2 regions of the Ferrimonas balearica DSM 9799 genome follow, and region 2 is predicted to be linked to the other one. Evidence: predicted binding sites of a transcription regulator. Region 2 holds the regulator's gene; the other holds the start of a gene.

Region 1 (16,102 bases), 1.1 Mb from region 2:
GAATGGAAGCCTGAGGTGATCGCCCAGGTTCATGCCAGCGTTGTTCCGTTGACCCAATCCCTGTTGGCGGCACCGGTGACGGAGCTGTCTGCGCGCTGGTCTGAAAAAGTGGACTTTGCCCTCACTGATACGGAGCTGGCTGCCCTGCAGAAAGCCTATGGCGAGGGCGACAGCCAACTGGGCCGGGCGGTGCTTAAGGTGATCAACGACCGCAGTTTTACCGGCTGGACCACCGGTGGCCACACCGCGGTGGATGTGCCGGTGATGGCATACGGAGCCGGGGCGGAGGCCTTTATCGGTTATCAGGACAATATCGAGATCCCGCAACGGATGATGTCCCTGATGGGCTGGTAAGCCGGAAATCCGTCATCGGACACCATAAAAAAGAGGAAGCCCAGGCTTCCTCTTTTTTGGCGCTCACCCCAGGCAGGGCGTTTCACTGCAGGTTTGCACCTCAACGGTGATGTGGGCCAGTTTGGGCAGATGGCTCAACAACGCTTTGTAGTGCTCCGGCGATTGGGGATGGTGGGTGACCACCGAGACGATCACGCCGTAGTGGTTGCCGGACAGGGGCCAGAGGTGAAGGTCCGCAACGCGGTTATCCCGATCCGCCTCAATGCATTGGCGAACGGTGTCGGCAAGCTTGCTGTCCGGGGTGCGGTCGAGCAGGGCAGGGCCGGTTGCCTTGATCAGGCCCCAACCCCAGCGGGTAATGATCAGCGCGCCGACAATGCCCATCAACGGATCCAGACCCGGCATATCGAAATAGCGTGCGGCCAGCAGAGCGACAATGGCAGTCAGCGAGGTCAAAGCATCGGCGAGCACGTGCAGGTAAGCGGCGTAAAGGTTGTGGTCGTGGTGGCCGTGACCATGATGGTGGTCGTGGTCGTGGTCGTGGTCGTGGTCGTGGTCGTGATGATGGTGGTGATGGTGGTGATCGTGATCCTCCCCCTGATGCAGCAGGAAAGCACAGACCAGATTGATCACCAGACCAATCACCGCCACCAGCAACGCATTGTTGTAGTCGATGGTGACCGGCTCAATCAGGCGTCCGATCGACTCCACTGCCATCAGGACAGCCACAAGCACCAGAGCCAGAGCGCTGGTGTAACCCGCCAACAAATTCACTTTGCCGGCGCCGAAGCTGTAGCGGGGATCGTTGCTGGCTTTTCGGGCAAAGCGATAGGCGAACAGGGTTAAGCCAAAGGCGGCGACGTGGGTACCCATGTGCCAGCCGTCTGCGAGCAGTGCCATAGAGCCGGTCAGATAGCCGGTCACGATTTCGATCACCATCATGGCGGCGGTGATCAGGACGGCGTACCAGGTGCGGGTTTCGTTTTTCTTCTGTTGTTGAGCAAATTGGTGGTTGTGTTGCCACCGGTGCATGGAATGACTGTGCATGGAAGTAGGAATCAGTTGCATTTGATTCCATCAGTTTACGCCACCGTTACCAATTCAAAACGTGAGGCTGTTCACTGATTACGCACCCGGTAACGGCGACCACTGTGGCGCCCGGGGCAGGGGATGCTGATTAAAGTGCTCGGCCAGTAAGTGATAGAGCGCATTGAATCCGTGGTGCAGTGAGATGGGGTCAGTAAAAAAGGCCTCCACACACACCGCAAAGAACTCCGCTTCGCTTTCGGCCCCGTAGGGATCCACCCACACCCCTTGCCAGTGGCCTTTCACTTCGGCCTGCTCCACTGCGATGCAATGGGCCTGGAACGCTTCGGAAAACACCGAGAGCCAGCGCTGGCGCAGCGACGGGGACAGGTTAGGGTGGCCGTTGGCGATGCCGCCATTGGCGATATCCAGCTTATGGGCCAGCTCGTGAATGACCAGGTTGAAGCCGTCCCATTGGCCGCTGTGACTCAGCTCGGTCAGAGTCAGCAGCAACGGGCCTTGTTCCCAGGCTTCACCGGACAACTCCTCCATCCCCTGATGCTCAATGCCATTGTCATCGATGTAGTGGCGTGGGCTGACAAACTCTTCCGGGTAGATCAGCAGTTCGTGGAAGTGACCGTATTGGTCAACGCCGAGCGTCAGAACCGGCAGCGCCGCCTGCAGGCAGATATCGATGCAATCTTCATTGGTGAGGTTGGCGTCCGCCACTGGAGTGAAGCGTTTTTGGTGGAGGAATCGCCAACCGGTTTCAATCAACTGGCGCTGGTCAGCCGGGGAGAGTCCCGAGAGGATCGGCAGTTGATCGATGCGCATTTGCCACCGTTTGACGGTGGTGTCATCCAGATCGGCGAGAAGGCGCTTTTCGCGCCATTGAGTGAACCAGTTCAGCATGGTTGCCAGCCTATCCAAGAGCGAAAAAAAAGGGAACGTCAATCTCAGATCGGACTTGATTTTCTCAAGGGGTGATCTGAGGCATGGATCCCATTTCTCGTGGTGCCTGAGTGGCGGATTTTGGGGTACAGTGCGCCGCCTTCAATGGCCGGTTCCGGGCGGTCATCAATCCCCTGAACAACAAGTGAGCCGTTAGACGTCAGCTTGATCTCGATCACGGTAGACGCCGCCCACTTGCCGGAAAATGCACTATATATTGTGTTTGATGGTGGCTCCCGCACTAGATGTGGGTGCCGCTTTTTGGGCGTTATTACTTTACTTAGGAGTGAAGAGATGGGACCTGTTGTGATTAAGCGGGATGGATGCCGCGTGCCATTTAAACCAGAATTGATCCAGCAAGCGGTACTGCGCGCAGCGACTGCCGCGGGCTGTGATGATCTGGTTTATGCCGCTGGTGTTGCTCAGGCGGTGGCTGCACAACTTGAAGGTGAATCCGAGGTGGCGATCAACCGCATTCAGGATGCGGTTGAGAACCAGCTGATGGAAGGGCCTTACAAAGACCTCGCTCGCTCCTACATCGAGTATCGTCACGATCGCGATCTGGCCCGTGAAAAGGCCAGCCGCCTGAATCAGGAGATCCGTGGTCTGGTTGAGCAGAGCAACTCCGCGCTGCTGAACGAGAACGCCAACAAAGACTCCAAGGTGATCCCGACCCAGCGTGATCTGCTGGCGGGCATCGTGGCCAAGCATTACGCCTGCCGTCATATCCTGCCCCGTGACGTTGTCGAAGCGCATGAAACCGGCCAGATCCACTACCACGATCTGGATTACGCGCCGTTCTTCCCGATGTTCAACTGCATGCTGATCGATCTTAAAGGCATGTTGACCGGCGGCTTTAAGATGGGCAATGCCGAGATCGACACGCCGAAGTCCATCTCCACCGCCACGGCGGTGACCGCGCAGATCATCGCCCAGGTGGCCAGCCACATCTATGGCGGCACCACCATCAACCGCATCGACGAAGTGCTGGCCCCCTACGTGAAGTCCAGCTACGACAAACATCTGGCCATCGGTGAAGAGTGGCAGGTGGCGGATCCGCACGCCTACGCCAATGCACGCACCGAGAAAGAGTGTTACGACGCGTTCCAGTCGCTGGAGTACGAAGTGAACACCCTGCACACCGCCAATGGCCAAACCCCGTTTGTGACCTTCGGTTTTGGCCTGGGTGACAGCTGGGAAGCCCGCCTGATCCAGAAATCGATCCTGAAGAACCGCATTGCGGGTCTGGGCAAGAACAAGAAAACCGCGGTGTTCCCCAAGCTGGTGTTTGCCATTAAGTCTGGCCACAACCAGAAAGCGGGTGACCCCAACTACGACATTAAGCAGCTGGCACTGGAGTGTGCGAGCAAGCGCATGTACCCGGACATCCTCAACTACGACAAAGTGGTCGAGGTGACCGGTTCGTTCAAGAACCCGATGGGTTGCCGCTCCTTCCTTGGCGCTTTCGAAAAAGATGGCGAACTGGAACACGAAGGCCGCAACAACCTGGGCGTGGTTTCCCTGAACCTGCCGCGCATCGCCATCGAGGCTCAGGGCGACGAAGCGCGCTTCTACGCCATTCTGGATGAGCGTCTGGCCATTGCCCGTAAGGCACTGATGACCCGCATCGACCGCCTCGAAGGGGTTAAGGCGCGGGTGGCACCGATCCTCTATATGGAAGGGGCCTGTGGCGTGCGTCTGAAAGCCGACGACAATGTGGCGGAGATCTTTAAGAACGGCCGCGCGTCCATCTCCCTGGGCTACATCGGCCTGCACGAGACCATCAACGCGCTGTTTGGTGATGCCACCCACGTTTACGACAGCGAGCAGCTGCGTGACAAAGCGCTGGATGTGGTGCGGTACCTGAAGAAAGCGGTTGAGCAGTGGAAAGCGGAAACCGGTTACGGATTCAGCCTCTACAGCACCCCGAGCGAAAACCTGTGCACCCGTTTCTGCAGCATCGACACCAAGGCGTTTGGCCTGATTGATGGTGTGACTGAGAAGGGCTACTACACCAACAGCTTCCACCTCGACGTGGAGAAGAAGGTGAACCCGTACGACAAGATCGATTTCGAGATGCCGTACCCGGCGATCACCTCAGGCGGCTTTATCAGCTACGGTGAGTACCCCAACATGCAGCACAACGTTGAGGCGCTGGAGAACGTGTGGGACTACAGCTACGAGCGGGTTCCCTACTACGGCACCAACACCCCGATCGACGAGTGTTACGAGTGCCACTACACCGGTGAGTTCGAGTGCACCAGCAAAGGCTTTGTCTGCCCGAGCTGTGGCAACCATGACCCCGCCAAGGTGTCGGTAACCCGTCGTGTCTGTGGTTACCTTGGCAGTCCCGATGCGCGTCCGTTTAATGCGGGTAAGCAGGAAGAAGTGAAACGTCGGGTTAAGCACATGTAATCCGAATCAGGCCCTGATCCCCTCAGGGCCTGTTGTCGTCTGAGAAACGCCTTATGAACTACCACGCGTATTATCCAGTGGATGTGGTCAACGGCCCGGGCACCCGGGTGACCCTGTTTGTTTCCGGCTGCGAGCACCAGTGTCGCGGCTGCTATAACCAGAGCACCTGGCGCCTGGATTCCGGCCACCCCTTCGATGCCGCCATGGCGGATCGGGTGCTGGCGGATCTGACCGACAGTCGCATCCCTAAGCGCGGCCTTTCCCTGTCCGGCGGCGATCCGTTGCATCCGGCCAACCTGCCCGATGTGCTGGCACTGGTGCGGCGGGTACGCGCAGAAGCGCCGGATAAGGACATCTGGGCCTGGACCGGTTACACCCTGGAACAGCTCAGTGAGGCACAGCAGGCGCTGGTGGCTGAACTGGACGTACTGATTGACGGCAAGTTTGAAGAGAGCCTGAAAGACGCCAACCTGGTCTGGCGCGGCAGCAGCAATCAGCGGATCCACCGCTTCGAGCGGTGAACAAACCGCAACTGGCGCTAAAAACGGCAGTTGAAACGGTCGCTTATTGCTGACGGATCGCCCAGCCACTATGCTGGGCGGCCGTGTTCATTCGTGTTTGTTGAGTGCCACACATCATGAAAACCGCCTTAGTGGTGGGCGCTACCGGCGCCACCGGCAGTGCACTGGTTAACGCCCTGCTGACCAGTGACCAATACCGTGCCATCCACCTTGTGAGCCGTCGAACCACCCATTGGCGTCACCGCGAGGTAATTCGCGAGCATATCCTTCCCCTCAGTCGCATCGGCGATCTGACCACCCCCTACGCCATTGACGAGGTCTACTGCTGCCTCGGCACCACCATGAAAACCGCCGGTTCCAAGGCCGCGTTTCGTGCCGTGGATTACGGCGCCGTGGTGGCATTGGGCCAATGGGCCAAAGAGAACGGAGTGGGGCAGCTTCATGTGATCAGCTCCAAAGGCGCCAACGCGGGTTCCCGTAACTTCTACCTGCGCACCAAGGGTGAGATGGAGCAGGCGCTGTCGGCGTTGGACCTGCCCGCCCTGTACCTGTATCGCCCCTCGCTGCTCAGTGGTGAGCGTATCGACGACCGCCGTGGTGAGCGATTCGGTGAATTTATCTTGAACCGTTTGACCTGGCTGCCGGGCAGCGCCAAATGGCGTCCGGTGCCGATTGATACGCTGGCGCAGGCGATGATTGAACGTGCCCACCGCCATGAGGGTAAGGGTCGATTCCGGATTGAGTCGGAGCAAATCCTTCAGCTTGATTCAACAGCTTCCGAGTAAAAAACAAACAAACGGGGCGCGTCCCCGTTTTTTCCAGGCTCTCTCTGGCCTAGACTGGCTGCGTCACGTTCAGCCATCGACAGGGAGACAGCATGGCGAAGCAGATCCGTTTTGGCGATCCGGTCAACGAATCCGAGCGTTGGGCTTTTAAGCTGCTGGCGCAGGACCTGCCGGAAGACTACCTGTTACTGACCAACATCGAAATCCCCACCCAGACCGGGCAGGCACTGGAAGTGGACGCCCTGGTGATTGGCCAGTGGGGGATTTACGTGGTCGACGTCAAAGGCTATATCGGCCAGCTGGAAGCGGGGCAGCATGCCTGGCAGCTGGATGGCCGTGATGTCGATAACAGCCTGGCCAAGGCCAACTACGTGGCCCGGGTACTGGCAGGCCGCTTTAAGCACAAGTTTCCCATCGGTGTGTACGCCCCCTGGTGCCAGGGCATGGTGTTTGTCACCGGTCGGCGCGGCAGCGAAATCAGCCTGCGTAAAAACGAAACTGACCTCTCCATCTACACCCCCGAGCAGATTGTTGATGCCCTGACCGAAGACTGGGCACTGACCTCCCGTTACGCCCATCAGGTGACTGACCAGCAGAAGCAGTTGGTGCTGGACGCCATCGGCCAGGTGGCGCTGGTGGAGCAGCGCAACAACAAGATCCAGGACTTTGTGAAGCAGAAATGCCTCTACATCAAGCATGGCCTGGAGATCTGGCAGGCGGACTACAACCCCGGTGACTGGCAGGCCCCCTGGCTGCTGAAGATTCTGGTGCCCTCCGAGTGCGAAGACCGTGATCAGGCGGACCGCCTTGAAAAGCAGATGCGCGAGGAACTGTACCGACTGCAGAAACTGGCGGGATGCTCCGGCGTACCCTACAGCGCCCCGCTGATTCAGGATGGCCAGCAACTGGTGCTGCCCATCCGTATGCCCCGCGGTACCGCCATGCACCAGTTCGATTATCAGAAGTGCGACCGCACCCTGGCCCTGAATCTGCTGGTTCGGGCCGCTGTCGCGCTGCAACAGATCCACCGGCGGGGTGTAACCGTCTCCGGCTGGGGCGAAAACGGCATCTTCCTGAGTGAGGGCGGCGAGGTGGAGTTTATCGACATCCGCGACACCCTGAGCGAAGCGGACGATATCCAGCACTTTGCTGCGGTGTTCAGCGATCTTGCCCACTGCACCCACGAACCCCGCATCACCAGTTGGTTTGCCGAAGCGGCCCGCGGCCACCACACCAGCCTTGATGAACTGAGGGTGGATTTGGCGCTGGTGCTGCAACGTCCGGAAGCGTCGCGCCTGGCGGTGGACCCGGACGCACTCGCCGCCGGCATGGCCATCGACGGCCGCTACCAACTGGAGGAGCGGGTGGTACAGGGTAACGCCAGCCAGTTGTGGCAGGCCCGTCACCTGCAGGGCCAGTACCCCTGTGCGCTGTCGGTGTACCGGGGCGTGTCTGAACACTGGCCCCACCTGGCCAGCACCTATAAGGCACTCAAGGGGATCTACCACCCCAATGTGGAGCAGGTGCTGGATTTCGGTGAGATGGGAGGCAAAGAGGCGCTCTATATTACCCGGGCCTGGGTGGAGGGCGATTCACTGCGGGACCGCCAGGGGCAGATCGTGGTGGGGCAACCGGCGCAATGGTTCCCCCAGTTACTGACGGCGCTGTACTACCTGCACAACCAGCAGATCTATCACGGCGCCATCTGCCCGGCCAACATCATCTGCCAGCCGCAACGGGCGGTGCTGGTCAACTTTGGTGTGGGCCTCGATGTGGCCGCCAGTGGCTACGCCCGCAACTATGCGGATCCTGAGCTTTGGGCCAGTGAGGGTCAGGCGGAACAGGACCTGTTCGGGCTGGTGGCCAGTTTTGTCGATGTGCTGGCACCGGCAGGGGAATGTCGGGATCGGGAAGGGCTGTTGGCGGCGCTGGAACAGTTCTCGCCAGAGTTGATGCCGGAATCGTTCCGCGCTCTGTGCCGCCAGGTACTGAACTTTGAGTTGCAACTGGTGGATGGGGTGGATTACCTGACGCAGTTTGGATGGCATGACCTGCCGGGGCGTCCGGCGGGTGTGGTCCCGCCGGAGCTGATGGAAGCGTAATTCAGATGCAGCGGGCCGGTTTGGGCAGGCCCGCGATCTTGGTGGCCTGTTTAGCCGGGCCTTTGGGGAACAGCTTGTACAGGTACTTGCTGTTGCCCTTATCTTCGCCCAGTTTCTGGCCGATCGCCTTAACCAGCACGCGGATGGCGGGGCTGGTGTTGAATTCCAGATAGAATTCGCGCACGAAGTTGACCACTTCCCAGTGCGCGTCAGTCAACTCGATGCCTTCCTCTGCCGCCAACAGCGGCGCCATCTCGGGCTCCCACTGGCTGGCATCCAACAGGTAGCCCTGTTTGTCGGTGGCGATGTCGTTTCCGTTGTAGATCATGGTTACCACGCTTGCACGTTGTCGTATTGAAGAGTGAGGGCCACAAACCCCGGATAGTCCACGGTCGTGGCGGGCAGCACGGCGGTCAGGCCGCGGGCCTGGAGGTCCGGCCCCAGCAGGAACAGCGAGTAGGGCGCCAGCACCTCGGCAAAGCGAGGTTGTGCCGCCATGGCCACCGCGTCCTGGTACAGCATCAGTGCACTGCCGGGGGTCAGGTAGGCCAGGGTATCGGCCAGTGCCGCCGGTGAACCGGCCAACCGGCTGAGGGTATGGAGTACGGTCAAAACGTCAGTACCTGTTGGCTGTTGGCCAGAAGACCGGCAATTTCAGACGGGGTGCAGCGGGAGACCGGCAGCACCAGTTGTTCGGCGGTGAGGCCCCGTTGCTGCAGGGACTCGGCGCAGACCACGACGGTATCGACATCATAAAGCGGTAAAGCCTTAAAGGTGGCGATGTAATCTTTGGCGTCGATCAGGCCCGGTTGCTGGCCCTGGCACAGTTGATAGACCCCATCGCCGATAAACACAGCGGCGCATTGCTGGTCGTAACTGGCGGAGAGCAGCAACAGGTCCAGCCCCTCGCGACCACGGGCGCTGCCGTGGGGGGCGGTGCGGAATACCACCGCCAGGTTCAATGATGACTCGGTCATGACTTACCCAAACTGCACAGTGCGGTCGGCATTGGCGGCCGCGGTCACGTATTCGCCCAATCCGCCCAGGATAAAACTGGCGGACAGGTTGGCGGCGTCCAGATCCGCGTCTTCGGCGGCTTCCACATCAATCACACCGCGGCGCAAACCGGCAGAGACACAGCTGACCAGCGCCACATCGCGCTGGTGCAGGGCATCCCAACGGGCAGCCAGATCGAACTCATCACTGGCCGGGCACAGCAGGCGTGAGGCGTTGTACACCCCATCCTGATAGAAGAACACCTGGCGCACCTGGTGGCCGGCGTCCAGCGCCGCTTCGGCAAAGCGCAACGCCGAGTAAGCGTGCTGGCTGCCGTAGGGGGCGCCGTTTACAAAAAGGACAAATTGGCTCATAGCAATAAAAAAGGCCCCGTTAAGGGGCCTGATTGTAACGGATTAAAGCCGTTTAGTCGTCGCTCATGCCCAGCAGGCTCAGCAGGCTGACGAAGATGTTGTACAGCGACACGAACAGGGTCACAGTCGCGTTGATGTAGTTGCGCTCACCGCCGTGGATGATGGCGCTGGTCTGCATCAGGATGGCACCGGATGAGAACAGGATAAACAGGGCGGAGAGGGCCATCTGCAGCGGCTGAATGCTCAGGAACAGGTTAGCCACAAACAGGGCAACGATAACCCAGAAGCCGGCCTGCATCATGCCACCCAGGAAGGACATGTCCTTGCCGGTCATCAGTACGTAGGCGGACAAGCCGAAGAACACCAGTGCGGTGCCGCCCAGAGCCATCATCACCACGTCGCCCATGCCGGCGCCCAGGTACATGTTCAGGATCGGGCCGAGGGTGTAACCCATAAAGCCGGTCAGGGCGAACACGGCCGGGATGCCCATGGCACTGTTGGCGGTTTTAGCCACCAGGAACAGCAGACCATAGAAACCCACCAGGGTAATGATGATGCCGGGGTAGGGCAGGTTCATGGCCATGCTTACGCCCGCTACTGCGGCGGAGAAGGCCAGGGTCATGGCCAGCAGCATGTAGGTGTTGCGCAGGACTTTGTTTACCGCAATCCCAGAATCAACGCTGGCCGTTTCAAAACGACGGGTTTCCATTTGAGGCTCCTTAACTGAAGGCGTCTGTGCCTGTTGGTAGCTTAGAATACCGTAAAGCCAAAGGGTTTCATCCTTTGAACTGTGAGAAAGTATATCGGGATCAACCTGCGCATTTTCAACCCCTTGAGTTGAAAAGCCTGAATTTTATTCCGTTGGTGAAAACTGCGTCAGTTGAAGCACTTAGCGATAAAAGGGGCTTTACAGCCTGAGCGGAAGCCCCTAATATGCGTCCCCGTCGGAGGGATGGCAGAGCGGTTGAATGCACCGGTCTTGAAAACCGGCATACGTTAATAGCGTATCCAGGGTTCGAATCCCTGTCCCTCCGCCATATTAGAGAAAGCCTCCCAAGTGGAGGCTTTTTCGTATCTGGAACAACGCTCGGTGGACAGGGTGAGAACCCTGCGCGGGTTCGCAACGTCGTAGCGTGGGCTTTCAGCCCACGGGCAGAATGGTCTTTGGGTTGAGCTAACGCGCAGCAACAACACATCCCTGTGGCCGGGTTCCGGTCGACATCCATGCCTCCCCCTCGTCGAACTGCGATGCGCTGCATCGGTTCCGACTCGCCCACCATATTGAGAAAAGGCCCGCTTGCAGCGGGCCTTTTTGCGTTTGGGCTCTGTTGATAAGGCCGATGAGCCGGCCCCACCTTCAGAGATGTTCGATACTGGGGTCTTTACTGGCTTTCAGGGCTTCGACAGAAGCGCGGGCACGATTGACCAACTGTGGCTCGTCGCCCAGTTGGTTAAAGCCCCAGATTTCGGCATTCAGCATCAAACCGCACTGGGCGTTCAGCTGATCGCCATCCACCTTCATGTCACAGCGGTAGAGCAGCTCGTCACCCTGTTTGACCCGCAGATAGGCGCCGGGCTGGCGCTTACCATGAACCCGCCAGGTGGTTTCCACTTCGGTGGTTGCCCCAGGGGCGTCAACGCGACTGATTTGTGCGGCCCGTTGCTGGTGCAGCATATCCGCATTTTTATCGGCGACCATCACGTCAAACTGGCCGTACAGGGTGTTCTCGGTAATGACCGCCTCGTCGTCCAGCAGGATGCGGATGCGTTGACGATTGATGCGGTAGTTGGGGTTCAGCGCCGCAGCGAGTTGGTATACCGGGCCGGTGATGTTGGACTCACCCTTCCCCAACAGCCCCTGAATCATGACGTCACAGCGCAGGGCAGGACCGCCCCGGGCCATCACGTAGTCACGATTGCGTTGGGCCAGGTTCTCTGCCAGTGCTTTGCGGCCTGACACAATCAGGTGGCCGACCGACAACGTTGGCAGTTCGGCGGTATGCAGCGCGACACTCAGGGTGATGCCCACATTGGGGTTGGCGTCGTTGTACCAGGTACCGGGAAGGTACCAGGCCTGGGCCAGCGGGTGGTTGGGCTTGCCTTCACCGTCGTAGGGAAACTCGTGTTCGTGGCGCTCGTACAGCTCTTTACCCGCTTCACGGCAACGTTCGACAAAAGGCATCAGGGCGGCTCTGAAGCGGGCATCCTGATTATCGAGGCGACCAATCGGGGTTTGCGTTTCCCGGCTGTGCATCGACAGGTCTGTCGTGTTTTGTGCGTAAATCGGCAGGCTCAGCAGCGCCAACGACAATAAATGGATGTACTTCATCTGCGGTTGTCTTCTTCCCTGAATGAGCAACGTCGAACGGATTGGCCACACTATGGCGTTTTTTTGCTCTTGAGCCAAGCGTTGGAGCGAATGTCCGGTTGGCTGCTGTAAAGGATAAGCCAGTACAAACAAGGCTTTAATCGACTGTTTAAGGCCGGTTACAATGCGTTCGACACACCGTGATGTCCCAAATTGAGCCGTTTCTTATGCGTACCCGAACTCAAACCCACGTTGCCTTCTCCGAAGTGAACTGGGGCACCCTGAAATCCCTGTTGCCCTACCTGATGGAGTTTCGCACCCGGGTGGCGTTGGCGCTGTTGTGCCTTGTGGTGGCTAAAGTGGCGAGTGTTGGCCTGCCCTTTATTCTCAAACACGTGGTGGATGGCCTTGATGGCAAAGGAACGTCGGCGGTGATCACCCTGCCACTGGGGCTGCTGGTGGCCTACGGCGCGGTACGCTTCTCTAATGTGTTGTTTGGCGAGCTGCGGGATACCCTGTTTGGCCGGGTAACGGAGCGGGCCATGCGTCGCCTCGGCTTGCGGGTGTTTGAGCACCTGCACAGCCTGGATCTGGACTATCACCTGGGGCGCCAGACCGGCGGCATCTCGAGGGATATCGAGCGGGGCACCGCCGGCATCAGCTTCCTGATGCGCTTTATGGTGTTCAATATCGGCCCAACCCTGCTGGAGATCGCCATGGTGATGGGCCTCCTGTGGTGGAACTACCACCTTGGCTTTGCCCTGATCGTCGGTGTCGCGGTGGTGCTCTACATTACCTTCTCCGTCATTGCCACCGAGTGGCGCACCCACTTTGTCCGCGAGATGAACCAGGCCGAATCCCAGTCCAGCAGCCGTGCTGTGGACAGCCTGCTTAACTTCGAAACGGTGAAGTATTTCACCAACGAGGCGGAGGAGGCGCGCCTGTACGATCAGGGACTGGCCCAGTGGGAGTTGGCGCGGCGTAAAAACCGCTTGTCGCTGTTTGCGCTGAATGCCGGCCAGGCGCTGATCATCGCACTGGCAATGACTGCGGCGCTGATTCTGGCCGCCACGGATGTGATCAGCGGAGAGATGACGCTGGGGGACTTTGTCCTGATCAACGCCTTTATGATGCAGGTGTTTATGCCCCTTAACTTCCTCGGTTTTGTCTACCGGGAGATGAAGGGTGCCATGGCCAATATTGAGAAGCTGTTTGGCCTGCTCGACGTCAAAGCTAAGGTGGTCGATGGTCCCGAGGCCAAGCCCCTGCAGCCGGGGCCCGGGCGCATTGAGTTTGATGACGTGCGGTTCCAGTACCACCCGGACCGCCCAATTCTGAAAGGGATCCGTTTTACCGTTGAGCCGCGCCAGAAGGTCGCCATTGTCGGCAGCAGCGGGGCGGGTAAATCCACCCTGTTTAAGCTGTTGTTCCGGTTCTATGACGTCAGCGAAGGCGCCATTCGGATTGATGGGCAGGATCTCAGAAACGTCACCCAGCACTCTCTGCGCAGCGCCATCGGCGTGGTGCCGCAGGATACCGTGTTGTTTAACACCAGCATTCTGGAGAATGTCCGCTACGGTCGGGTTTCTGCCACCGATCAGGAGGTCTGGGAGGCGATCCGTCTGGCTCATCTGGATGGCTTTATCGAACGACTGCCGGAGGGCATCGATACCCTGGTGGGGGAGCGTGGACTGAAGCTGTCCGGTGGTGAGAAACAGCGGGTCGCCATTGCCCGGGCGCTGTTAAAACGGCCCCCCATTATGGTGTTTGATGAAGCCACTTCGTCGCTCGACAGTCACTCAGAAAAGAGCATTCTTACCGCCTTGCAGGAGGTGGCGTTGGAGCAAACCACACTGGTGATCGCCCACCGTCTCTCTACGGTGGTGGACGCCGACAGCATTGTGGTGCTGGAAGATGGGGAAGTGGTGGAGCAGGGCACCCACGACGCGTTGCTGCAACGCCAGGGGCACTATGCCCGTCTGTGGGCGCTGCAGCGGCAACAAGCGAGTTGATCGCTCTGCCAAAACGCCGCGTTTACGACCCTTTAATCTGGCGAACTGAGTGAATGAAGTGATGCAATCCACCCGGATACCAAGGGTTTGCAAAGGGCAATGCAACTGAATTATTGTGTGTCCTTACCTTTTATTTACAAGAGGGGACGTCTGGCGTGAGCAAGGAGCGCGTTCGCGAGACATTGTCTGAAAAACAGCTCAGTGAAATGGTGGAGTTGCTGTATCAGCAACTGCGCCAGCGCGCCCGTTCAGTCCGAAGCCGCCTTCCCCATTGCGCCACCATGGATTCCCGGGCGCTGATCCACGAAGCCTACGCCAAGATGGCGCAGGGCAACCATCAGTTCCACAGCGAAACCCACTTTCTGGCCACCGCCAGCACCGCGATGCGCCACGTGATGATCGATTACGTTCGGCAGAAAAACGCCGGGAAGCGTGACGATGATGGCGTCGAGCCCGCTCTGCTTATCCCCGAACAGGAGCAGGAGCGCCTGTTGGAGATCGACAAGGCATTGACGCGGTTTGAGCAGCATTACGAGCGCGAGCATAAGGTGGCGGTGTACCGCATCTTTGGCGGCATGACCCTGGAAGAGACCGCGCTGGCCGTCGGCGTCTCACTGGCAACGGTCAAGCGCGACTGGGCGTTTGCCCAGGCCTGGCTCTATAAGCAGATCGCCAGTTGACGGCCACAACCACGGACAAAAGGATTTGAACGTTGTCGAAGCCTGACGATATTCGCATCATGTTTGAGCGGGCAATGAACCTGCCCGAACCCATGAGAGCAGAGTGGATGGCCACTCTGGATCAAGTTACCCGCGATGAACTCACCGAGCTGCTCGATCACGCTGATGCCGGCCGCCACTACTTTAAGAGCCTGACCGGCTTTCTCTATGGCAGCGATGCGGACAGTCTCGAAGACCCGCTGGAGCTGCTGGGCAAAGAGATCGGCGGCTATACCGTCACGGAACTGCTGGGGCAGGGCGGGATGGGGGTGGTCTACAAAGGTTATGACCCTAAGCTGGAACGTTCGGTGGCGATCAAGCTGCTGGCACCGGGCCAGCACCTGTCTGATGTGGCACGCAGCCGTTTTCTGAGCGAAGCACAGCTGGTCAGCCGCCTTGATCACACCCACATCGGCATCCTCTACGGCCACGCCCTCACTCAGGAGGGGCTGGATGCCATGATCATGGCATTCTATGACGGCCAGACCCTCGACAAAGTGATTCAGGACGGTGCACTGACGGCCGACCAGTTGGTGACGATCTGCCGGGATGTGATTGAAGGGTTGAGCTACGCCCACGAGCAGGGCGTAATCCACAAGGACATCAAGCCCGCCAACCTGATGCTGCTGGGCAATGGCCAGATTAAGATCCTCGATTTCGGTGCCGCTGCCTACCTGGAACAGGAGCAGGAAGACACTGCGGTGCCGATAGGCACCACTGCCTATATGAGCCCGGAACAGATCCGGGCGGAACCCCTGACGCCGGCCACCGACTTCTGGTCGTTGGGGGTGGTGCTGTTCGAAGCGGCCATCGCTAATGGCTGGATTGAGCGGGTTAACGCCTTTACCTGGGCTCAGAATCCCGCCGCCAGTAGCCTGCGCGCGCCTGAAGAGGTCGAGCGGCTGCTGTTGGCGATGCTGCGGGTGGATCCGGAGCAACGGGCGCAGGCGGTGCGGCAGTTGGCTGAACCGACAGTGCCCACCGCCAATCAGGTGAAATTCGGGTTTACCCGAAAGGGGTGGCTTGGCGTGGCCGGTGCGACGTTGTTGAGCGTAGCCGGTGCCTTTGCCTGGTACGCGATGACGCCAACGGCGCTGCAATTGCCGGAACATCGCAAGCTGGCTCTGCACTTCGATCACGCTCAACCCATTGAAGCTGGCCTCGCCAGTGAGCTGTCGGACCGACTGACCGCCCTGGCCTATGAACAGGGCAACGTCTCCTACCTCGGCAGTTTTGATGGTGAGGGTGGTGCGGATGGGACAAACCCCGATGGCGTCGATCCGGCCAGCGCCAACCTGACCTGGTTGCTGGACCTGACGGACTCAGAGCAGGACGCCACCCTGGGTAAAGACCAGGTTCGTTTGTCACTGATTCTGACCGAAACCAGCACCGGTGATGTGCTGGTGGACTGGCAGCAAATCTATCCCCGTTCGCGCCTGGACCTGATCCCGGCGGACCTTTATCAGCAGGTGCTGGCCGCGTTGGCGATTGAGCCGGAGGGGCTGGCGCAGCTCACCGCGCAGGAGTCGATCACCAACC
Region 2 (16,102 bases):
GATAACTGGTTTAAGCTCAACAGAATCGCTTATCCCTCATCAGCCTGAGGAGGACATTATGGGGATGGAATCTAGCCCGATGATCCGACAATACGAACAACTGCTCAGCGAGATCGAACGCCGCTACCGGGATGACCCGGACCTGACCCTGGGACAGCTGGACGCGGTATTGAAACAGAGCCGCACCTACCTGGCCATGGAGTCGACCCTGAGCGACCAACAGATGGACCTGGTGGAGCAGTTTTTGCGACGGGATTTGGCGGAATACGCGCGTCAGCTGGAGAGCGGTGACGAGCCGGAAACCGACAGCGTCTTTACCCTCGGCCTGGAGAACAGCATCTGGAGTTGGTTGGTGGAGATCACCGATCGCAGCCAGATGGAGTGGCACGAGCTGAATGAGGAGTTACGCCACCACGGCACCTTCCAGGCCGGAGAAGTGGTTGGGTTAGGTGAGCTGGTGTGCGACCAGTGCGGCCACAGCATGTCCTTCTTCCACCCGGACACCCTGCCGCGTTGTCCCAAGTGCGATGGCGAACTGTTCTCCCGGCGGCCACTGGAACCCTGAGTCGGCATGGCCAACTGGATAAAAAAAGCCGGGCTTAGCCCGGCTTTTTTTATCGGTGTCGCTATCAGTCGATGCGCTTGTACTTGAGACGGTGCGGTTCGCTGATGTCGATGCCCTGTTCCTTCTTCATCCAGTCGGCGTACTCGTTAAAGTTACCTTCGAAGAAGTTGACCTTGCCCTCGTCACGGTAGTCGAGGATGTGGGTGGCCACACGGTCAAGGAACCAACGGTCGTGCGAGATCACCATGGCGCAGCCCGGGAACTCCAGCAGGGCGTTCTCCAGTGCACGCAGGGTTTCCACGTCCAGGTCGTTGGTCGGTTCGTCGAGCAGCAAGAGGTTGCCGCCGGCCTGCAGCAGCTTGGCCAGGTGCAGACGACCACGCTCACCACCGGACAGTTCGCCGACGCGCTTCTGCTGGTCGGTGCCCTTGAAGTTGAAGCGGCTGACGTAAGCACGGGCCGGGATTTCGAAGCTGCCGATCTTGAGGATGTCCTGACCGTTGGACACTTCCTGGAACACGGTCTTGCTGTCGTCCATGCTGTCGCGGAACTGGTCCACGGACGCCAGCTGAACGGTATCACCCAGCACGATCTCACCGGAATCCGGCGTCTCCTGACCGCTCAGCATGCGGAACAGGGTGGACTTACCGGCGCCGTTCGGGCCGATGATGCCGACGATGGCGCCCTTGGGCAGGGTGAAGGAGAGGTCATCAATCAGCACGCGACCGTTGTAGGATTTGGTCAGGTGGTTGATCTCCAGCACCTTGTCACCCAGGCGCGGGCCCGGCGGGATAAACAGCTCGTTGGTCTCGTTACGCTTCTGGTAATCGGAGCTGTTGAGCTCTTCGAAGCGGGCCATACGGGCCTTGGACTTGGCCTGACGTCCTTTCGGATTCTGACGAACCCATTCCAGCTCTTTCTGGATGGACTTCATGCGGGCCTTCTCCTGAGCGGCTTCCTGCTCCAGACGGGCCTCTTTCTGCTCAAGCCAGGAGGAGTAGTTGCCTTCCCACGGAATGCCTTCACCACGGTCCAGTTCCAGGATCCAGCCAGCGGCGTTGTCGAGGAAGTAACGGTCGTGGGTAATGGCCACTACGGTGCCCGGGTATTCCACCAGGAAGCGTTCCAGCCAGGCCACGGACTCGGCGTCCAGGTGGTTGGTCGGTTCGTCCAGCAGCAGCATGTCCGGCTTTTCCAGCAGCAGACGGCACAGGGCAACACGGCGGCGCTCACCACCAGAGAGGTGCTCAACCTTGGCGTCCCAGGCCGGCAGACGCATGGCGTCGGCAGCGCGCTCCAGGGCGTTTTCCAGGTTGTGGCCATCTTTGGCAGCAATGATGTTTTCCAGCTCACCCTGCTCTTTGGCCAGGGCGTCGAAGTCGGCGTTCTCGTCGGCGTAGGCCGCGTAGACCTCGTCCAGGCGAGTCAGTGCACCTTTCACGTCGGAAACCGCTTCCTCAACCACCTCACGGACGGTCTTGGACAGGTCCAGCTGCGGCTCCTGCGGCAGGTAACCCACCTTGATGCCGGGCTGAGGACGGGCTTCACCTTCAAATTCGGTGTCAACGCCAGCCATGATCCGCAGCAGCGTGGATTTACCGGCACCGTTCAGACCCAAAACACCGATCTTGGCGCCAGGGAAGAAGGAGAGAGAGATGTCTTTAAGGATATGGCGCTTGGGCGGTACCACCTTGCCCACGCGCAGCATGGAGTAGATAAACTGAGCCATTTCCGGGATTAGCTTGTGTGAAAAACAGGAAGCTGATTGTACCTCAAATCCGGCCTTGGTGTGTGCTGGCGTGATACCGAGGATTTTTGGGCCCCGCCCTGGCTGAGACCACAGTAGGATTTTCAGCGGTTTTGTGAGGCTAAGTCGCCGAACCCCGGTGAAAGTGCATGTTATAGGAGTTAAGTGGATGAAAAATGCACAACAAATGCGTTGAAACCTTATTAAAACGAGACCCTCCGCACCTTTTTCCCTGTTGCCCGTTGATACACTCCCTCCCGCTTAAAATTCAAAAAATAAGAATCATTATCATTTAATTCTTGATGACGACAGGGTGGTTTACACGATGAAGTCCCTTCCTTTTAATCTGGTCAGCCTGGCCGTGGTGTCTGCAATGGCAGCGCCGGTCGCGGCAGAAGAGTCCCAAACCGAGGTGCCGGCCCATCGCCAGGCCCAGGAGGTTATGGTGGTCTCGGGCTCCCGTCTGGAGCAGAGTCTGGACCAGGTTGCCGGTTCCGTTGTGGTGATCGACGAAGAAGCGATCGCGCGCAATATGAGTACCGATTTCTCCTCACTGTTCCGCAATGAGGCCGCCGTGGATGTGAAAGGCGGCGCCGGCAAACCGACCTCCGTGACCATCCGTGGTATCGGTGGCAACCGGGTGATGATGGTGAAAGACGGTGTGCGGGTGAACAACCAGTACGCGTCACCGCTGGGTCCGGGCGCGGAAGGGACAGGTCGTGGCCTGACGGAAGTGGAAACCCTCAAGCAGGTGGAGGTGGTGAAAGCCGCAGCGTCCACCATGTACGGCTCCGATGCGCTGGGTGGCGTGGTGGTGATGACCACCAAAGACGCCTCCGACTACCTGCTCGGTGACGACAAATACTTTTCCGCCAATGCCGGCTACACCGGCATGAACAATGAGTGGTCTACCGGCTTTACCGGTGCGGCCGCTTACGGCGACTTCGAAAATCTGCTGACCGTGCAGCACCGTAACGGCGAAGAGCAGCAGAACTACGATGAAACCCTGCCGGACAGCGACCTGATCAACAACAGCGTGCTGTTTAAGAGCAAATACCTGGTTAACGATTACACCAATATCCAGCTGACTCTGGATTATCTGGACCAGCAGCTCGACCGTTGGGAGCAGCGTGATTACAACGGCGTGCGCAACGAAGACCGCGATATCGACCGTCGCACCCAGGCGTTTAACAGCTCCCTGCGCCTGCGCTCCGATAAGGCCACCATCCTGCACGATAACCTCGATATCGTGATGTATTACGGCTTTACCGACCAGCAGGAACAGCGCGACTACTTCAGCGTGACCGACGATCAGCGCGGTGACATGACCCAGTACCGTGACTACAACTTTGAGGAGTCCCGGATCGGTCTGGCCAGCACCTTTGGTAAGTACATCGGCAGCGACAGCTACGGCCACCAGCTGACCTTCGGTCTGGACGTTGAGTCCTCCACCATGCAGCGCCACCGTACCTACTACACCCCCGGCAAAAACGGTGCCTGGGTGGGTGAAGACCAGTTCGCCTTCGCCGACACCGACAGCCTGCGGGTGGGCGCGTTCTTCCAGGACGACATCAGCCTGCTGGACGGCAAGCTGAACGTGGTGGCGGGTCTGCGTTACGACTACTACCGAAACACCCCGGACGCCCAGATGGCGGAAGAGGCCGGCCGTGATCCGGCGGACTTCCAACAGATGAGCGAAAGCTTCTGGTCACCCAAGCTGGGCCTGGTGTATCACCTGACTGACGCGGTCAGCGTGTACACCCAGTACGCCTACGGCTACAAGATGCCGACCCCGGACCAAAAGTGGGGTGAGCTGGAGATCCAGGACGGTCGTATGCCGTTCCCTGTGGAGATCATGCCGAACTACGAGCTGGAGTCGGAGAAATCCCACACCATCGAGCTGGGCGTTCGCGGTAACCACCACAGCACCTCTTACGAGCTGACCGGTTTCTACACCCAGGCCAAGGACTACATCGACTGGGAGTTCCACGACGCCCCGATGTGTACCCCGACCAGCTGGGGCATGCCGTTCCCGATCTTCGGCCCCTGGTGTGAGGACCCGAACAAGAACGATCCGGTGCTGGCGCTGCAGTACGACTATATGAACCGAGACCGTGTCGAGATCTACGGCATTGAAGGTCAGGTTAACCACTGGCTGACTGACGACTTCGAGCTGTGGGGTAACTTCGCGTACACCTACGGTAAGGACGATCAGGGCAACTACCTCAACACCATCAGCCCGCTGAAGGTGACCGTGGGGGCCAACGCCTACACCAACCTGGCCGGCATCCCGACCCAGTTTGGTGGTGTGGTTCGCATGGCCGGTGCCATGGACCGCGTGACCGATATGGTGATCATCCCGGACGACTCCATCATCTATAAGCCGGAGTACAACGAGGCTTACACCACCGCTGGCTATGCGGTTGTGGACCTGACCATGGCGATGGAGCTGACCAGCAACTGGAAACTGCGCGCTGGTGTGTTCAACCTGTTCGACAAAGAGTACGTGGAATACGCTGATGTGGCGGGTCAATCCAAGTACCTGATGGACAACATGGGCGCGCCGGAAAGTAACTTTACCCAGCCGGGTCGCTACGTGAACCTCAATGTGAACTACCGCTTCTGAGCGAGTGGTTAAGAAGAAACCGGGCCCAGGCCCGGTTTTTTTGTGCCTTTAAGAAAAGGGATTTCATTCACTCGTTATGGTCTTATCAGTGTGACCGGGGTCTCAAAAGCTTGGGTTGGCGTCGGCATGGGAGTACACTGTGGCGCCAACCAAACCCCCTACACAGATGACACCGCCCAGGAGAGACGGATGCTGGATAGAAAGATGAACATCGCCGACTTTGACCCGGAACTGTTTGCCGCGATGGAAGCTGAAAAGGTGCGCCAGGAAGAGCACATCGAGCTTATTGCCTCTGAGAACTACACCAGCCCCCGTGTGCTGGAAGCTCAGGGTTCCCAGCTGACCAACAAGTACGCTGAAGGCTACCCGCACAAGCGTTACTATGGCGGTTGCGAGCACGTTGATGTGGCAGAGGAGCTGGCCATTGAGCGCGCCAAGCAACTGTTCGGTGCCGATTACGCCAACGTTCAGCCGCACTCCGGCTCCCAGGCCAACGCCGCTGTATTTATGGCCCTGCTTGAGCCCGGCGACACCGTACTGGGCATGAGCCTGGCCCACGGTGGTCACCTGACCCACGGTGCCCACGTCTCCTTCTCCGGCAAGATCTACAACGCCGTGCAGTATGGCATCACCCCGGAAACCGGTGAGATCGACTACGCCGAAGTGCGTGCCCTGGCACTGGAGCACAAGCCGAAGATGATCATCGCTGGTTTCTCCGCCTACTCCGGTGTGATCGATTGGGCCAAGTTCCGCGAGATCGCTGACGAAGTGGGGGCTTACCTGTTTGTCGACATGGCCCACGTGGCCGGTCTGATTGCCGCTGACGTTTACCCCAACCCGCTGCCCCACGCCCACGTGGTGACCACCACCACCCACAAGACCCTGGCCGGCCCCCGTGGCGGTCTGATCCTGTCGGCTATCGGTGATGAAGCGGTGTACAAAAAACTGAACTCCGCGGTGTTCCCCGGTGGTCAGGGTGGCCCGCTGTGTCACGTGATCGCCGCCAAGGCCGTTGCCTTTAAAGAAGCGCTGCAGCCGGAGTTCAAAGCCTACCAGCAGCAGGTGGTGAAGAACGCCCAGGCGATGGCGGAAACCTTCATCAGCCGCGGTTACAAGGTGGTTTCCGGTGGTACTCACAACCACCTGTTCCTGCTCGACCTGATCGACAAGGACATCACCGGTAAAGACGCTGACGCCGCCCTGGGCCGCGCCAACATCACCGTGAACAAGAACTCCGTGCCGAACGACCCGCGCAGCCCCTTCGTGACCTCCGGCCTGCGTATCGGTACCCCGGCACTGACCCGTCGAGGCATCACTGAGGGTGAATCCCGCGAGCTGACCGGTTGGATCTGCGACATCCTCGACCAGTTCGGTGACGAGGCCGTGGTAGAGCGCGTTAAGCAGCAAGTACTGGAGCTGTGCCAGCGTCATCCCGTGTACGCGTAAGGATTCCGTTTCCAGAGCGTGACCAAGCCCGCCATTTTGGCGGGCTTTTACGTAGCCGCGTGTTAACCCCAAGCGGAATTTTCGATATGCTTTGCCGACAGTTAAATCCGCGGTAATCCCATTCCCCAATCGTTGGAGGAGCAATGCACTGTCCCTTCTGTGCCGCCACTGACACCAAGGTGATCGACTCCCGGCTGGTGGCGGATGGCCATCAGGTCCGCCGTCGTCGCGAGTGCCTGACCTGCCACGAGCGTTACACCACGTTCGAAACCGCCGAGCTGGTGATGCCGCGAATCATTAAATCCGATGGCACCCGCCAGCCCTTTGATGAAGAGAAGTTGCGGCGCGGCATCCAGCGAGCGCTGGAGAAGCGTCCGGTTGGGGCCGAGCAGGTTGAGCAGGCGATCACCAAGATCAAATCCTCCCTGCGTGCCACCGGTGAGCGTGAAGTGGGCTCAGAGCTGGTGGGCAACCTGGTGATGGAGCAGTTGTCGACACTCGACAAGGTGGCCTACATTCGGTTTGCCTCCGTTTACCGGGCCTTTGACGATCTGGCGCAGTTTGGCGAAGCCATTGCCAGTTTGGAAAAACGTTGATGTTCTCAACCGATGACGCCCGCCATATGGCGCGGGCGCTGGAGCTGGCCCGTCGCGGCCAGCTCACCACCCGTCCCAATCCTCGCGTCGGCTGCGTGCTGGTGCGCGACGGAGAGGTGGTGGGTGAAGGCTTCCATATCCGTGCTGGCGGTCCCCATGCCGAAGTGCATGCCCTGCGTGCAGCGGGGGATAAGGCCCGCGGTGCTACGGCCTACGTCACCCTTGAACCCTGCAGCCATTACGGCCGAACTCCCCCCTGTTCCCAAGCCCTGATCGACGCAGGCGTTGCCCGCGTGGTGGCGGCCATGGTGGATCCCAATCCGCAGGTGGCAGGTCGGGGCCTGGCGATGCTGGAAGCGGCCGGGATCGAAACCCAGCATGGCCTGATGGCGAATGAGGCTGAAGCGGTGAACCCCGGCTTTATGAAGCGGATGCGCACCGGACGGCCCTTTGTGCGGGTTAAGCTGGCGGCCAGTCTGGATGGTCGTACCGCGCTGGCCAATGGCCAATCCAAGTGGATCACCGGGCCCGAGGCCCGCGCTGATGTGCAGCGCCTGCGCGCCATCAGTGATGCGGTGATCACCGGGGCCGACTCCGTGCTGGCGGACAACCCCAGCATGAACGTGCGCCACGCGGAACTCGGCCACTGGCAAAGCCGCATCAGTGAGGCCGATCTGCAGCAGCCGCTGCGGGTGGTGGTCGATGGCAAGGCGCGACTGGCGCCGCCGTTGAAGCTGCTCGACAGCGACGGGCCGCTGATGCTGGCCAGCCTGCGCGGTTATGATTGCCACTGGCCTGCGTCGGTCAGTGTCTGGCCGGCAGCGGATAATGGTGAGGGCAAAGTCGCCCTGACGGCGCTGCTCGACGAGCTGGGCCGACAGCAGATTAACGAGGTGTTGGTGGAGGCCGGTTCCGCGCTTGCGGGCGCCTTTATCAGTGCCGGGCTGTGGGACGAGCTCTGGCTCTACCAGGCCCCGAAGTTGATGGGCAGCGAGGCCCGGGGCCTGTTGGCTCTGCCGGGTGTCGATACGATGGCCGAAGTGCCCTCGCTGACAATTCAGGATGTACGGCGGGTGGGCGCGGATCTGCGCCTGATTCTGACCCGCCAGGAGAAGCCATAAATGTTTACCGGCATCATCGAAGCGGTAGGAACCCTGCGCAAACTGGAGCCTCGCGGCGGCGACCTGCGCCTGACCGTGGCCACCGGCAAGTTGCCGATGGAGGATGTCCAGCTGGGTGACAGTATTGCCACCAACGGCGTCTGTCTGACCGTGGTGGAGAAGGGCGCCGAGCACTACGTCGCCGACGTCAGTGCTGAGACCCTGGCCCTGACCAACTTCCCCCACTATGCGGTGGGGCATAAGGTGAACCTGGAGCGGGCCGTCACCCCCTCCACCCGCCTCGGCGGTCATCTGGTCAGCGGTCACGTTGACGGCAGTGCCGAAGTGGTGGCCCGGGAGAACCGCGCCCGCGCCATTGAATTCTGGCTGCAGGCGCCGGCCGAGCTGGCTCGCTACCTGCCCCATAAAGGCTCTGTCACCATTGATGGTGTCAGCCTGACTTTGAACGAAGTGGACGGTGCACGGTTCCGATTGACCATCGTGCCGCACACCGCCCAGGAAACCACCTTGCTGGATCTGCAGGTGGGAGATCGCGTTAACCTGGAAGTGGACCTGCTGGCCCGCTACCTGGAACGTCTGATGCAACCGGCCCCAACTCAGACCGACTCCGGGTTAACCTTGGAGATGCTGGCCCGAGCCGGGTTTATGAAGTAATTGAGGAAGACCACAGTCATGGCACTGAATACGATCAACGAACTTATCGAGGACATCCGTCAGGGCAAGATGGTGATCCTGATGGACGATGAGGATCGGGAGAACGAAGGCGACCTGATCATGGCCGCTGAGGCGGTAACGCCCGACGCCATCAACTTCATGGCCCGCTTTGGCCGTGGATTGATCTGCATGCCGATGAGTGCTGAACGCTGTGACCGTCTGGGCCTGTACCAGATGGTATCCAACAACACCGAGCAGTACGGCACCGCCTTTACCGTTTCCATCGAAGCGGCCGAAGGGGTGACCACCGGCATCTCCGCGGCAGACCGCGCCCGCACCATTCAGGCGGCCGTCGCCAAGGACGCCAAGCCCAGCGACCTGGTGCAGCCGGGCCACATCTTCCCGCTGCGTGCCAAAGATGGCGGCGTGCTGAACCGTGCCGGCCACACCGAAGCGTCCGTCGATCTGGCCCGTCTGGCCGGTTTCGAATCCGCGGCGGTTATCGTTGAGATCCTCAACGAAGACGGCACCATGGCCCGTCGTCCTGAGCTGGAAGTGTTTGCGGCCGAGCACGGCATCAAGATCGGCACCATTGCCGACCTGATCGAGTACCGCAACCACAACGAAACCACCATCACCCGTGAAGTGAGCTGCACCCTGCCGACCCGCCATGGCGAGTTTGAGCTGGTGGGCTACCGCGACACCATCGATGGTCAGTTCCATGTGGCGCTGTGCAAAGGCCCGATCGGCGACAACACCCTGGTGCGTGTGCATCTGCATGACCCGATGAAAGACCTGTTGGGCAGCCTCGGCGACAGCGCCTGGCCGCTGGATACCGCCATGTCCCGCATCGCTGAGGAAGGCGGTGTGCTGGTGATTCTGGGACGCGAACAGGGCGCCGAAACCCTCGAAGCGCAGCTGCAAATCCTGTCCCAGGAGCAGCAGGGCCAGCGGGTTCCCCGTAAGGCCGCGGGCGCGTCCCGCACCGTCGGCGTCGGCTCCCAGATCCTGGCGGATCTCGGTGTGACCCGCATGCGTCTGCTGTCCGGGCCCAAGCGTTACCACGCCCTGTCCGGCTTCGGACTGGAAGTGACCGAATACGTGCAAGAATAACGGCCATCGCGGGCGCTGGGATTGCGCGTCCGCTGTGCTATCATTACGCCACTTTTTTGCCCCCCACTGGTGGGGCACAGAAAAAACACTACGGAAATGAAGATGAAGGTAATCGAAGGCAACATCGAAGCCAAAGGCGCTAAGATCGCTATTGTGGTTTCCCGTTTTAACAGCTTTATCGTTGACAGCCTGCTGGAAGGCGCGATCGATACCCTCAAGCGGTTTGGTCAGGTAAACGAAGAAGACATCACTGTTGTTCGGGTACCGGGTGCGTTTGAACTGCCGCTGGCTGCCCGCCGCGTTGCCGCCAAAGGGGAGTTCGATGCCATCATCGCCCTGGGCGCCGTGATCCGCGGTGGCACTCCGCACTTCGACTTCGTTGCCGGTGAGTGCAACAAAGGACTGGCCCAGGTGATGCTGGAGTTTGATACTCCGGTCTCCTTCGGGGTACTGACCACCGACACCATTGAGCAAGCCATCGAGCGCGCTGGCACCAAAGCTGGTAACAAGGGCGGCGAAGCCGCACTGGGCGCGCTGGAGATGGTTAACGTCCTTAATCAACTGGCCTAAGGCCGGAGAAATTTGTGAAGCCTTCCGAGCGTCGTAAGGCCCGCCGTTTGGCGGTGCAGGCCATCTATTCCTGGCAAATGAGCGGCAATGCTGTTGCCGATATTGAGCATGAGTTCCTCACCGAGCAGGACACCAAAGGGGCCGATCTGGGCTACTTCCGTGAGCTGCTGGTCGGTGTGGTTTCCCAGTCATCCAACCTGGATGCCCGGCTGAAACCCAACCTGGCTCGCCTGGTGGAAGAGGTGGATCAGCTTGAGCTGGCCATTCTGCGCCTGGCGGCTTTTGAACTGCTGCACCGGGACGATGTCCCCTACAAAGTGGTGATCAACGAAGCCATTGAGCTGGCGAAGGCTTTTGGCGCGGAAGAGAGCCACAAGTTCGTCAACGGGGTTTTGGACAAGTTGGCCATTTCCCTCCGACGTTAAGCGGATAGGAAGACAGGGAGCGCGGCCACATCAGGTGGCCGTGTCGCGTTTTATGGGTTCCGAATTTGATGTCATCAAGCGCTACTTCGACCGCCCGGTACACCGAAAGGATGTGCTGAAAGGGATCGGTGATGATGGCGCACTCCTCGCTTTGCCCCCCAACAGTGAACTGGTGATCTCCACCGACACCCTGGTGTGTGGTACCCACTTCCTGCCGGAGATTGATCCGGCGGACTTGGCCCACAAAGCGGTGGCGGTGAACCTCAGTGATCTGGCTGCGATGGGCGCTGAGCCCGCCTGGATGACCCTGGCGATCACGCTGCCCGGGGAAGATCCGGCCTGGCTGGAGCGCTTCTCCGATGGGTTGCACGAGATCTGCCAGTACTACGGCGTGGCGCTGGTGGGTGGAGATACCACCCGTGGTCCGCTGAGCCTGACCGTGACCGTCCACGGCCATCTGCCCCAGGGCAAAGCCCTGTTGCGCAGCGGGGCGCGGATTGGCGACTGGATCTACGTCACCGGTAACCTCGGTGACAGCGCCGCCGGTCTGCGCTGCCTGTTGGGGCAGTTGGAGGCCGACGACGAGTCCCGTGATTACCTGACTGAGCGTCACCTGCGGCCCCGGCCTCGGCTGTTGGCCGGGCGCGCCCTGCGCCACCACGCCTCCAGTGCCATGGATCTGTCCGACGGACTGGCGTCCGATCTGGGCCACATCCTTAAGGCCTCCGGCGTGGGTGCCCAGGTGGAGCTGAGCCAACTGCCGATGTCTGCGGTGCTGAAGTCGGTGGTGACGCCGGAGCAGGCGCTGGAGCTGGCCCTGGCTGGCGGCGAGGATTACGAGTTGTTGTTCACCGTCCCTGAGGCGGAGAAGGGCGCGCTGGCGACTGCGCTGGCGGAAACCGGCATCAATCACACCTGCATCGGCCAGATCGTGGCCGGTGAGGCGATTCGTTACCAGAACGCGGGTGAGCCGGTTGAGCTGACCCTGTCGGGATACGATCACTTTAAGGAGTCAGAATGAGCCGCGTAGCCGAGCGTTTACCCGGTTTGCGACTGGCTAACCCGGTTCACTTCCTGGCGGTGGGGTTTGGCCTTGGCCTGGCCCGTAAAGCGCCGGGAACCTGGGGAACGCTGGCGGCCCTGCCGTTTTACTTTCTGATGGCCGACCTCAGTCTGCCACTCTACCTGGGCATCACTGCGGTGATGGGGGTTGTGGGGATCTACCTGTGCGGCAAAACCGCAGAGGATATGAACACCCACGACCACCCTGCCATTGTCTGGGACGAAGTGGTGGGGATGTTGATCACCATGGCGATGCTGCCTGCCGGCTGGCCCTGGATGGTGGGCGCGTTTGTGGCGTTCCGCTTCTTCGACATCCTCAAGCCCTGGCCCATCCGCCTGCTGGACAAGCATGTCCATGGTGGTCTGGGGATCATGATTGATGATGTGCTGGCCGGGGTGTTTGCCCTTGGCGTGGTGCAGTTGGCGGCAGCGCTGCTGTAAGCGCCTGCCACCTCAGACGAAAAAGGCCGCCCATCGGGCGGCCTTTTTTATTGCTCTGAGTCGGTCTCAGGCGGAGTGCTCTCCACGTTGGCTTGCGCCTGTGCCTCCTGCTCGGCCCGTTCGGCCTTGGAGATGTAACGTGGCTTGTTTGGGTTGGTGGCCTTTTTGGCCCGCGCCTTCTTCGCCTGTTTCAGCAGCGTCTGCTTGACCTTCTTTTTGCGGTTCACCCGGGTTTACTCCTCGCTCAGGGAGACGCCGATGTTGGAGACACCCTCTTCGCGCAGCTCTTTACGCAGACCCTTAATGGCGTCGACGTCTTTGCGGCTCAGGGTTTCCACCAGAGTCAGAAGCTCGGACTGAAGGCCGCGCTCCTCCTGCATCAGCGGGTGGGAGAAGACAAACTCGTCGAGGGCGTCGTCGTCCTCGAACTCCGGCTGTTCGGTGGCCTCAATAAAGGCCGCCACGGTGCTGCTGGAGAGCTTGGAGATGTTCACCAGATCCGCTTCCACTTTCTGTTGCAGGGCGGTAAGGATGGTGCTGATCGCCATCAGGGCATCGGAGGCGGGGTAAACGCCATAGAACTCGTGCACCTGCGGGTCCGGCATGCGCTCTTCCAGCTGGTTGAGCATGCGTTCGTAGTTCAGCCGGATATCCTTGCTGTACAAAGACTGCCACAGCATATCGAGCTGAGTGACCACCTTGTCGGCCTCCTCGGCTTCGGTCAGTTCAGCAAACAGCAGGTAGTTGGGCAGCATACGCTCGGCCAGCGCAGTGGCAAACAGGGTTTTCTGCCACAGGTCGAGGGCTTTGATTCGGCTGAAGAAGCCTTGTTTTGCAGTCATGTGTGTGTCCGTCAGGCCGCCAATATCGCTTTGGCGGCGGATTCTACTTTATCCAGCTCATCCCGCAACTCCAGCAGTTCGGGTTGCAGGGATTCGGCGGAGTTGCCCTGCTTCAGGGCGGCCTCCAGCTGGGCACAAAGTTTTTGCAGTGCCGGCACCCCAGAATAGCAGGTGGCACCGTGCAGTTTATGAATGGTTCGAACCAGTTCGTTGTCTGATTGGGCTTCATCCAGCTGGTCGCGGGTGGCGGGGATGCTGTCCACCAACATCGCCAGCATCTCCCGGGCCAGGTCGGCATTGCCGCCAGCCTGGGTCAGCGCCAGTGACCAGTCCACCACCGAATCCCCCTGCTTGGGCGAGCGGACCCAGCGCATCAGCACCTGGCGCAGGTCGGCTTCGTCGATCGGCTTGGTGAGGTAGTCGTCCATGCCGGAGGCCAGGATCTTCTCCCGCTCATCGCCCATGGCGTGGGCCGTAACCGCAATCACCGGGCTGTGGCGGCTGCGGGAGTCCATCCGGATCGCCTGGGTGGCCATCAGACCGTCGATGTCCGGCATCTGGATGTCCATAAAGACAGCGTCGTAGCGGTGTTGGCGGCACAGCTCGATGGCGGATTGGCCCCCGGTGGCGGTGTCCACCTCGGCCACCAGCTCACGCAGCAGGGTGGCAATCAGCTTCAGGTTGGCCGGGTTATCGTCCACCGCCAGTACCTTGAGCGGGTGCTGTGGGGTGACGGGGGGCGCAGGCTCCGGCATCGGTGCCGGGGCCAGTTCCTCCAGGCAGAGGCTGCTGTAGAGGCGACGCTGGCTCATCGGCATCGCCACCAGACGAGCTTTCTCTTGATCGGCCATCTGGCGGGCCCAGCTCACCGGCTCGCCTTCGCACAGCAGCAACAGTTGGCCGCCCTTGGCTTCCAGGGTGGGGAGGATGGCAGCCAGGGCATCGTAACTGGGGACGCTGGCGGTGGCGATCACCGTGTAGTCCACCGGCGGATTGGCCACCAGGGTATCGGACAGGGCCAGCAGGGTGCCGGTGGCGCTCGGCAGCATGTGCCATTGTTCAAACTGGCGTACCAGAGCGTTGCGGCTGAGTCGGCGGGACTCCAGCACCACCACGCGCGCGCCCTGAATCGGTGCCTTGGCCAGTGGGTCGCTGATGGAGAAACCGCTCTTTTCAATGCTGAGGGTAAACCAGAAGGTGGAGCCCTGGTTCTGATGGGAGGTAAAGCCGATCTGGCCCTCCATCTGGTTGACCAGGCGCTTGGTGATCACCAGCCCCAGACCGGTGCCGCCAAAGCGGCGGCTGACGGAGCTGTCGGCCTGGCCAAAGGCCTGGAACAGCATCGGTTGCTGCTCCTCGGCGATGCCGATGCCGGTGTCGGACACTTCGGCCCGCAGCAGCACGCGCTCGGCACTTTCATCCGCCAGGTCGAGACTCAGTCGGACACTGCCTTTGTCGGTAAACTTGATGGCGTTGCCCATCAGATTGGTGATCACCTGCTGGATGCGCATGACGTCGCCACAGAGGCTGTCCGGCACCCGCTCGTCGATCTCCACCACCATCTCCAGCCCTTTGTCGTAGGCGGAACCGGACAGCAGGGTGAGGGTTTCATCCAGCGAATCCCGCAGGGCAAAGGGCACGTTATCCAGCACCATCTTACCCGCCTCCAGTTTGGAGAAGTCGAGGATGTCGTTGATGATCGACAGCAGGTTGGAGGCGCTGCGCTCGATGGTGCGCAGGTAATCTTTCTGGTTGTCGTGCAGCGGGGTTTTCAGCAGCTGGCGGGTAAAGCCGATCACGCCGTTCAGCGGGGTGCGCAGCTCGTGACTCATGTTGGCCAGGAACTCGGACTTGATGCGGCTGGCTTCCAGGGCGCGCTTCTTGGCGATATCCAGTTCGACGTTCTGGATCTCAATCTGCTCCAGCGTTTCCCGCAGGTCGGAGGTGGCCTGGTCGATGTTCTGCTGCATCTCGTTGTGGTACTCCGACAACGAGGCGGCCATGGCGTTGATGCCGCGCTTGAGGTGGTCCAGCTCGCCAATCAGGTCGCCCTGCAGTCGGGTATCCAGTTTGCCTTCGCGGATCTTGGCCACCGCCCGCACCATCTCGGTGACGTTTTTCAGCAGGCGGAAGGTGAACAGCAGGTTCAGCTGCACCCCGATAAGCACGATGATAAAGGCGGCGACCGCTGCCCGGTATTGCTCCAGCAGGGCTTCATGCTTGTTCAGCTGCAGGGCGATGTAGCCCAGTTGGGTCAGGCGGTTATTGCCCAGCGCGGAGGCGGTGCTTTCACTCATCACCGGGGTGCGCAGTACCAGAGTGTCACCGAAGTGCTCGACCTGGGTGCCCCGGTTGAGGTCGCGGTTCTCCGGCAGCTTGATCAGTTCGAAATCCCGATGATACTTACTGCTGACGAAAATCTGGTTTTGATTGTCGAACACGGCAATGGACTGAACCAGACCGGAGTTCTGACGATGGGTAAGGTCAATCAGGCGTTTGGTGTATTCCCGATTGTTCATCAGCAGCCCGTACTCGCTGGCGATGGCCAGGGGCTCGATGATGTTGGTGCCCTGACGCAGCAGGGTCTGTTCCAGTTCGGAGAATCGACTGGAGGTGAAGTAGCCGCCCAGCAGCAGGCCCACCAGCATGGTCGGCGCCAAAGCCAGCACCAGTACCCAGGTGCGCAGACTGTATTTGGTCACCGTTTTCATCTATGGGACAATGCTCCCCTTATCCGTTAGTCGGGCTACGCTCGATCCCACTATTGTAAACATTGACGCTTTCCATGGCACAGTTTTATTCCGCAAAGTCCAACAAAACAAAGCACTTGTCCCAAAAAATTTCGCTGACCCCCACGGCGCTGGACCATCAGGGCCAGGCGGTGGCGGAGCATC

The links. Region 2 encodes NrdR, which represses ribonucleotide reductase genes. Its sites were predicted from a motif close to AAACACNANATNTNGTGTTT; they were not measured.
Region 1: a site for NrdR is predicted at 2,537-2,556, ahead of nrdD (anaerobic ribonucleoside-triphosphate reductase). Genes of this name have one in related genera too.

Annotation. Positions count from the first base shown of each region.
Region 1 covers NC_014541.1:2,033,463-2,049,564, forward strand. The annotation lists gene FBAL_RS09200 (alkaline phosphatase) at 1-354, shown strand, start outside; gene dmeF (CDF family Co(II)/Ni(II) efflux transporter DmeF) at 418-1,422, opposite strand; gene FBAL_RS09210 (M90 family metallopeptidase) at 1,480-2,292, opposite strand; gene nrdD (anaerobic ribonucleoside-triphosphate reductase) at 2,626-4,746, shown strand; gene nrdG (anaerobic ribonucleoside-triphosphate reductase-activating protein) at 4,800-5,267, shown strand; gene FBAL_RS09225 (NAD-dependent epimerase/dehydratase family protein) at 5,384-6,052, shown strand; gene FBAL_RS09230 (NERD domain-containing protein kinase family protein) at 6,145-8,154, shown strand; gene FBAL_RS09235 (TusE/DsrC/DsvC family sulfur relay protein) at 8,156-8,482, opposite strand; gene tusB (sulfurtransferase complex subunit TusB) at 8,485-8,766, opposite strand; gene tusC (sulfurtransferase complex subunit TusC) at 8,763-9,131, opposite strand; gene tusD (sulfurtransferase complex subunit TusD) at 9,135-9,524, opposite strand; gene FBAL_RS09255 (Bax inhibitor-1/YccA family protein) at 9,577-10,233, opposite strand; tRNA gene FBAL_RS09260 (tRNA-Ser) at 10,471-10,561, shown strand; gene FBAL_RS09265 (hypothetical protein) at 10,882-11,853, opposite strand; gene FBAL_RS09270 (ABCB family ABC transporter ATP-binding protein/permease) at 12,060-13,844, shown strand; gene FBAL_RS09275 (ECF-type sigma factor) at 14,000-14,524, shown strand; gene FBAL_RS19590 (serine/threonine-protein kinase) at 14,557-16,102, shown strand, end outside.
Region 2 covers NC_014541.1:906,665-922,766, forward strand. The annotation lists gene FBAL_RS04270 (zinc ribbon-containing protein) at 59-565, shown strand; gene ettA (energy-dependent translational throttle protein EttA) at 630-2,294, opposite strand; gene FBAL_RS04280 (TonB-dependent hemoglobin/transferrin/lactoferrin family receptor) at 2,638-4,938, shown strand; gene glyA (serine hydroxymethyltransferase) at 5,128-6,384, shown strand; gene nrdR (transcriptional regulator NrdR) at 6,528-6,980, shown strand; gene ribD (bifunctional diaminohydroxyphosphoribosylaminopyrimidine deaminase/5-amino-6-(5-phosphoribosylamino)uracil reductase RibD) at 6,980-8,101, shown strand; gene FBAL_RS04300 (riboflavin synthase) at 8,102-8,755, shown strand; gene ribBA (bifunctional 3,4-dihydroxy-2-butanone-4-phosphate synthase/GTP cyclohydrolase II) at 8,774-9,868, shown strand; gene ribH (6,7-dimethyl-8-ribityllumazine synthase) at 9,971-10,438, shown strand; gene nusB (transcription antitermination factor NusB) at 10,453-10,863, shown strand; gene thiL (thiamine-phosphate kinase) at 10,916-11,884, shown strand; gene FBAL_RS04325 (phosphatidylglycerophosphatase A family protein) at 11,881-12,366, shown strand; gene FBAL_RS04330 (DUF2986 domain-containing protein) at 12,414-12,593, opposite strand; gene FBAL_RS04335 (YjaG family protein) at 12,600-13,208, opposite strand; gene barA (two-component sensor histidine kinase BarA) at 13,220-15,919, opposite strand; gene rlmD (23S rRNA (uracil(1939)-C(5))-methyltransferase RlmD) at 15,994-16,102, shown strand, end outside.